Regions from separate parts of the Bacillus sp. N5-665 genome, predicted to be linked through region 1. Evidence: riboswitches for the same ligand, from Rfam matches in the RefSeq annotation. Region 1 holds a riboswitch; each other region holds the start of a gene.
What was found. A riboswitch is a leader RNA that binds a small molecule or an ion and turns the genes downstream of it on or off. The one in region 1 is predicted to bind thiamine pyrophosphate.
Positions count from the first base shown of each region.

Region 2: linked by a shared signal. The riboswitch ahead of MNO09_RS28810 (MTH1187 family thiamine-binding protein) and the one ahead of tenA (thiaminase II) in region 1 are both predicted to bind thiamine pyrophosphate.
Region 3: linked by a shared signal. The riboswitch ahead of thiC (phosphomethylpyrimidine synthase ThiC) and the one ahead of tenA (thiaminase II) in region 1 are both predicted to bind thiamine pyrophosphate.

Region 1 is NZ_CP093325.1:4,778,510-4,780,786, forward strand. Features, by position in the region: gene MNO09_RS27185 (ABC transporter ATP-binding protein) at 1-538, opposite strand, end outside; gene tenA (thiaminase II) at 507-1,202, opposite strand; TPP riboswitch at 1,285-1,388, opposite strand; TPP riboswitch at 1,449-1,560, opposite strand; gene MNO09_RS27195 (SH3 domain-containing protein) at 1,830-2,277, shown strand, end outside.
Region 2 is NZ_CP093325.1:5,106,802-5,109,078, reverse strand. Features, by position in the region: gene MNO09_RS28815 (methyl-accepting chemotaxis protein) at 1-838, shown strand, start outside; TPP riboswitch at 900-1,001, shown strand; gene MNO09_RS28810 (MTH1187 family thiamine-binding protein) at 1,103-1,423, shown strand; gene MNO09_RS28805 (ABC transporter permease) at 1,395-2,168, shown strand; gene MNO09_RS28800 (ABC transporter substrate-binding protein) at 2,165-2,277, shown strand, end outside.
Region 3 is NZ_CP093325.1:279,258-281,534, reverse strand. Features, by position in the region: gene thiC (phosphomethylpyrimidine synthase ThiC) at 1-955, opposite strand, end outside; TPP riboswitch at 1,068-1,183, opposite strand; gene lldP (L-lactate permease) at 1,255-2,277, opposite strand, start outside.

The DNA of each region.
Region 1 (2,277 bases):
CCCACTCTTTCCATTGTTCAAACAGCCATTCTTGCAAAGATGCCTTCGTTAAAGCGTCCAACGCGCTAAACGGTTCATCTAACAACAATATCTCCCCGCCTGTTAATAAAGTTCGAATAAAAGATACGCGTTGTCTCATACCACCAGATAAATCTTTCGGATATTTTGTCTCATACCCTTGTAAGCCAAATTTATGTAGCAGTTCCTTGGCCTTTATTTGTGCTTCTTTCTTCTGTACACCTTGACACTCTAGCGGCAGAGCAGCATTCTCAATAATCGTTCGCCACGGCAGGAGCATATCTTTTTGGGGCATATACCCTACAGGATGGCTCTTCGTTTCTGTCAGCTCTATCTGCCCAGTACTTACTTCTTCTAAACCTGTAATAAGGCGAAATAGAGTACTTTTCCCGCATCCACTCGGTCCGATAATACTTACAAACTCTTTATCTTGTATAGAAGCATTTAATTCATTGATGATTGGTTTCTCATCATAATGAAAAGAAACATTATGAAACTGTAGTATGTTCTTGCTCCTCAAATCCCCACATCTCCTTACGATAGGACATATCCCAGAATAAATATTCAAATCGACTGGAATATAGGAAAATCTCCTCTAATCGATCTAGCTCTTTTTCAGACTTTCCAACTGCCATTTCATTTAATAAATCGATTAACCAAATACAAAGGTTACCGTATTCTTCAGAACTATATCCTTGAATCCACTCACCAAAGAACTCATGATCTCTTGCTCCAGGAATATCATTTAAACGCTTTCCAATTTCCCAGTAGCTCCACATACATGGAAGAAGTGCTGCTATTAATTCCGCAAGTGTGCCATTTTGAGATACAGACATCATGTAATTTGTATAAGCTAAATTTTTAGCAGATGGCTTTGCAGACTCTATCTCTTCTATAGAAATTCCAAGTCTTTTTGCATACTGTTTATGGATTGTCATTTCTCCATTTAATATGCCATCAATTTGTTCAGCAAATTTCCCCATTACTTGTGGGTTCGTTGCTTTTACAACACCAATCGCATATAGCTTTGCATAATCTAACAAATATAAATAATCTTGAATAATGTAATACTGAAACTTATCTTTTTCTAACGTGCCATCCCCCATACCTACTACAAACGGATGATTATGACTCATCTCCCAAACTGGTTGTACAGTTTCTAATAATCTATCGCAAAATTTCATTTCTCTATCCCCTTTCGATTTATATATCTAAATAAAAAACCACTTCTAAATAAGAAGTGGTTACAGCAAATAAAATTATAATTTATTCGTTGCTCCACTTCCCTTCGCTAGTATTACCTAGATCAGGTGTTATAAGGGTTAAGGATTATTCCTCTCTCAGCACAACAAGCACCCCTAGTGGTTTCAATATGAAATTTTCAAACAAAAAAGCCCCGTTTCTATACGCAAAGAAACGGGGACTTATTATTAGTGTCCGAATTGCTTCCCTACGCTAGCATAATCTAGATCAGGTAATGAAAAGGATCAAAGGCTTACGGCCTACTCTCAGCTGGCAACACCAGCTCTCCTAGCAAACTATGAAATTATCACTGTCAGTATAACATCGTAATAAGACATCATCAACTGTTTTAATTTTCTCAATTGTCAACAAAATAACAAAACTATATACTACTTATATTCTATCTTAGAAATTATTATCCTAATTAATCGGATAAAAAGGAATCATTATCCTCAAAAAATTTATTTTTATATTGATTTCATATTACATTTATGTGAATACACCCACTATATTATATCTTTATACTATAATAAAATTACAACTATACAACTAGAGGAGGTCTCTATTATATGAATATGAAAGCTACTGCTTTAACAGCAACTACTGTCGCAATTGCCTCTTTACTTCCTTCTATGGGAGAAACAAATGTACAAACAGCCAACGCTGAACAATTATCTAATGTGAAAACTGGATATGTCAAAGTCGATCAAGTAGCCTTACATACAAAAGATAACGCAAATAGCTCATCAATTGATACAATTCGCTTTAATACGAAAGTGAACATACTTGAAACAACTAATGGCTGGTATAAAGTATCTGTTAATAATAAAGTAGGTTACGTACAAAAAGATGCTATTCTACTAAAAAACAAACTTCAATCTAATAATCAATACATCGTTAATGCCAATGCATTAAACGTTCGTTCTGAACCTAATTTAGAATCTTCAATTTTAGATGTATTACCAAATGGAAAATTCATTACCATTCAAGAAGAACAAGGCGAGTGGTATAAAATTT
Region 2 (2,277 bases), 330 kb from region 1:
TCAAGAAATTGTAAGTTCTATGGTTGAGTTAAGAGCTAGCGCTCAGTCACAAGAAACGTCAGTACCACAGTATTTAGGTATTGTATATGAAATGGAAGATAAGATGGAAGAGATAAAAAATGCTGCAGAACAAATGGCGAAAGAGTCTGAAGGTATGGAGCATCATTCAGTAAAAGGAAATGGTGTTATTGAAAAGACGATGAATCAAATGATTATAATACAAAATGCAGTACAAGATTTATCTTCTATTATGTATTCTTTGGAAACAAAATCAAAAGAAATTAGTGATATAGTAACTGTAATTACAGGTATTTCAAATCAAACTAATTCGTTAGCGTTACATGCTTCTATTGAAGCTTCACGTGCTGAAGCAACCGGAAAGGGATTTGCTGTTGTTGCTGATGAAGTGAGTAAATTAGCAGAGCAGACGGAAGCATCAGCAAAAGATATAGCAAAATTAATAGGGGAAACACAAGCTGAAACGAAAGAAGCTATTGTTTCAATACAAAAAGCTTCAAAAGAAGTAGAATCTGGAATTGAATTTGTTCAAAGTAGTGGTGCTTTCTTTGAAAAAAATTCAAAATCAGCACAATCTGTTACAAATCAAGTTAGAGCTGTTTTTAGCAATTCAAGTGATATATTGCAAAATAGCCAAAATATTGTTCGTGTCGTAAATGAACTATCACATATCGCAAATATGTATGCGAATAGTAGTAGTAATATTGAAACGAGTATGAAAGAACAGGAAATGTCTGTACAAGATATTGCCGAATTAGCGAGTTCTTTAAGATGGCTTTCACAGGAGTTACAAGAGTTAATTGGGGAATTTAAAAGTTAAATGAAATGATTATACATGCTTTTGTTTGTTCAATAAAATAAATCATGCTACAATGAAAACGAATTAAGGACCGGGGAGCCAATTGGCTGAGAGGATGTAAATAAACATCGACCCTCCACCTGATCTGGATAATGCCAGCGTAGGGAGTTACTTAAAGTGATGTAGCATATGTTATTCTATAATAACTTGCATACAAGGCTTTCCTACGCAGTAGGAAAGCCTTTTCTTGTTTTAAAATTTTAATTTTATAAGGGGGATTTTACTATGTCACAACAAGTTACAATGTCATTTTCAGTAGTACCACAAGCAAAAACAAAAGATGTATATTCTGTTGTTGATAAAGCAATTGAAGTTGTACAACAATCGGGAGTTCGTTATGAAGTAGGAGCAATGGAAACAACGCTGGAAGGAGAATTAGATGTACTTCTTGATGTCATTAAACGTGCGCAACAAGCTTGTGTAGATGCTGGAGCAGAAGAAGTGATTACTTCTATTAAAATCCATTATCGTCCAAGCACTGGTGTAACGATAGATGAAAAGGTTTGGAAGTACCGTGATGAATATGCAAAACCAGAAGCAATCTAAAATAATTACAACAATTTGGCTTATCCTTCTCATAGCGATATGGGAAGGATCTGTTTCATTATTTAAAATTGAACCGTGGATTTTACCGAAGCCTTCTGCCATTGTTCAAGAATTAATTGGAATGAAAGATTTACTATTACCGAATACGATGCAAACACTGCAAGAGGTTTTAATTGGACTATTCTTTGCAATTTTAATTGGGACAAGTATTGCAATTATTATGGACGTTATCCCTTTATTTCGTATTTTAATAAATCCGTTGCTTGTTATTTCGCAAACAATTCCAATCGTTGTACTTGCACCGTTATTTATTATTTGGTTTGGATATGGAATGCTACCGAAAGTAATGGTAGTAATACTCGTTTGTTTCTTCCCGATTGCGCTTAGCATTTTAGAAGGTTTTCAAACAGTAGATAAAAATATGTTGAAGTTGTTGCAAACGATGAAGGCAACGAAATGGCAAGTTTACCAGAAAGTAAAGTTTCCAGCAGTGCTTCCATACTTTTTCTCAGGTTTAAAAATTGCAGTTACATATAGCGTAATGGGAGCGATTATTGGGGAATGGCTCGGTGCCAGTGAAGGATTAGGAGTTATGCTTACGAGAGCTACAAAATCCTTTTTAACAGCCCGAGTATTTGGTGTGGCAGCAATTATTGTTATGGTGACACTATGTCTGTATTTTATCGTGGAGTTTATGGCAAGAATAACAGCACCATGGATATATAGAAAGGACGGCAGGAAATGAAAAAAGGTTTAAAAGTTATGTTGGCTGCCTTATTAGCAGTAGGTGTGGCTGGATGTAATCCGGCGAAGAAAGAAGAAAGTGCAAGTAAAGATCAAAAAGTAAAAGTAGT
Region 3 (2,277 bases), 1.0 Mb from region 1:
ATAAACACCACTGTGCCATAATTGAACCACCACGTGAAACGATACCTGTCGTACGCTTTGCAGTAATCGGAATGTAACGAAGTAATACGCCCGCGTGAATCGTAAAGTAATCAACACCTTGCTCAGCTTGCTCAATTAACGTATCACGATACACTTCCCACGTTAAATCTTCTGCAATTCCGTTTACTTTTTCCAGCGCTTGATAGATCGGTACAGTCCCAACTGGTACAGGCGCGTTACGAATAATCCACTCACGCGTCGTATGAATATTTTTACCTGTAGATAAATCCATAATCGTATCTGCGCCCCAGCGCGTTGCCCACGTCATCTTCTCTACTTCTTCTGCAATAGAAGAAGATACAGCAGAGTTTCCGATATTTGCATTGACCTTTACGTGAAAGTTACGGCCGATAATCATCGGTTCTGCTTCCGGATGGTTAATATTCGCTGGTAAAATGGCACGACCTTCCGCGATTTCCTTACGAACAAACTCAGGCTCTACTCCTTCACGAATCGCAACATATTCCATCTCAGACGTAATGATACCATTACGTGCATAATGCATTTGCGTAACATTTGCACCATGCCTTGCTCTAAGCGGCTGGCGATCCATTTGCGGGAAAACAGGCGTATGTTTCGAAGCCACTTTCACACCGTCATCCTCTGGTTTTACTTCGCGCCCTTCGTATGCTTCTACATCTCCGCGCTCCAGGATCCAAGAGTGGCGCGGCGCCTGCAACCCCTTTTCCAGTTCCACTTTATACGCAGGATCTGTATAAGGACCGCTCGTATCATATACACGAATTGGCGGATTCGGAATACCGTTCGTTTCGCTTTGTTCAATCTCGCGCATCGGCACTTTCATACCCGTGCGTGGTCCATCCACATACACTTTCTTACTTCCTGGTAAACTCGATTTCAATTCAATTTGCTCAGCTGAAACAGACTGTTTCATAACCTTTGTTGCCCCCCTGTACGTGACAAGGACGAGATATGGCCAGCGTATGCCAAAATAAAAAGAGCCAGGTCCATAAAAAAATAAGGACCTGGCTCATAAAGACATCATTATGTAAAGCCGTTAACTTCCCTACGCTGGTACGAGCCAGATCAGGTCCAAAGGGTTAAGAAGTTCACACGCTTCTCTCTCAGCCTACGCATACGTTAGGCACCCCTAGTTTATCACTGATTTAATTTTCAATACTTTCTCATCATACACGATAATCTGAAAAATGCAAAGTTTATTTCTTTTGTTATTTATGGAATCATCCACGTTAAATAATATGCCTGTACATACGTCATAATACCAACAATAATTACGAAGAATAAACTATGCTTCACTGTAAATCGGAATAAATCTGATTCTTTTCCAGCAAGTCCAACTGCCGCACAAGCAATCGCAATCGATTGCGGAGAAATCATCTTTCCTGTTACACCGCCCGTTGTATTTGCTGCAACGAGAAGTACTTCAGATACACCGACTTGCTGCGCTGTAATCGCTTGTAAATTCGAGAACAGTGCATTCGCTGACGTATCGGATCCTGTTAAAAATACACCGATCCAGCCTAGGAATGGTGAGAAGAACGGGAATAGTCCGCCAGTTCCTGCAAGTGCTAATGCTAATGTAGAAGATAGACCAGAATAGTTTGCGATAAACGCGAATCCTAATACGAATCCGATAGATAGAATTGGCATCTTAAGTTCATGTAACGTTTCTTTAAATGTTACTACTGCATCTTTTGCACTCATTTTCAAAATAAAGATAGAAATGATACAAGCAATTAAAATTGCTGTTCCCGTCGCTGATAAAATATCTAATTTCAAGATTGCTTCATAAGGCGTCGGTTTATTTACAATTGGTTCTGCTTTCATTACTAAATTGTGTAAGCCTGGAACATCAAACTTAAACACAAGGCTTTCCAAAGCACCGCCTGGAGCAAATAACGCTTTAAAGAAACTTTGGCTCCAAATGACTACCATCACAGTTAAAATAATGAATGGAGACCATGCTTTTACTACTTTTCCTACCGTTAGTTTCGGCATAGATATCGCCGTTGCTGCTACTTCACTATTTGCTTCTTTAGACTGATAGATTTCTTTCGGCTGCCAAACTTTTAAGAATAGCGATAAACTCACTAAACTTACAAGTGCTGACGTAATATCCGGAAGTTCTGGTCCTAAGAACGTCGCTGTAATGAACTGCGTAATTGCAAATGAGCTACCTGCTACAAATAGAGCCGGCCATGTTTGTCTTACCCCTTTAAATCCATCCATTAAAAA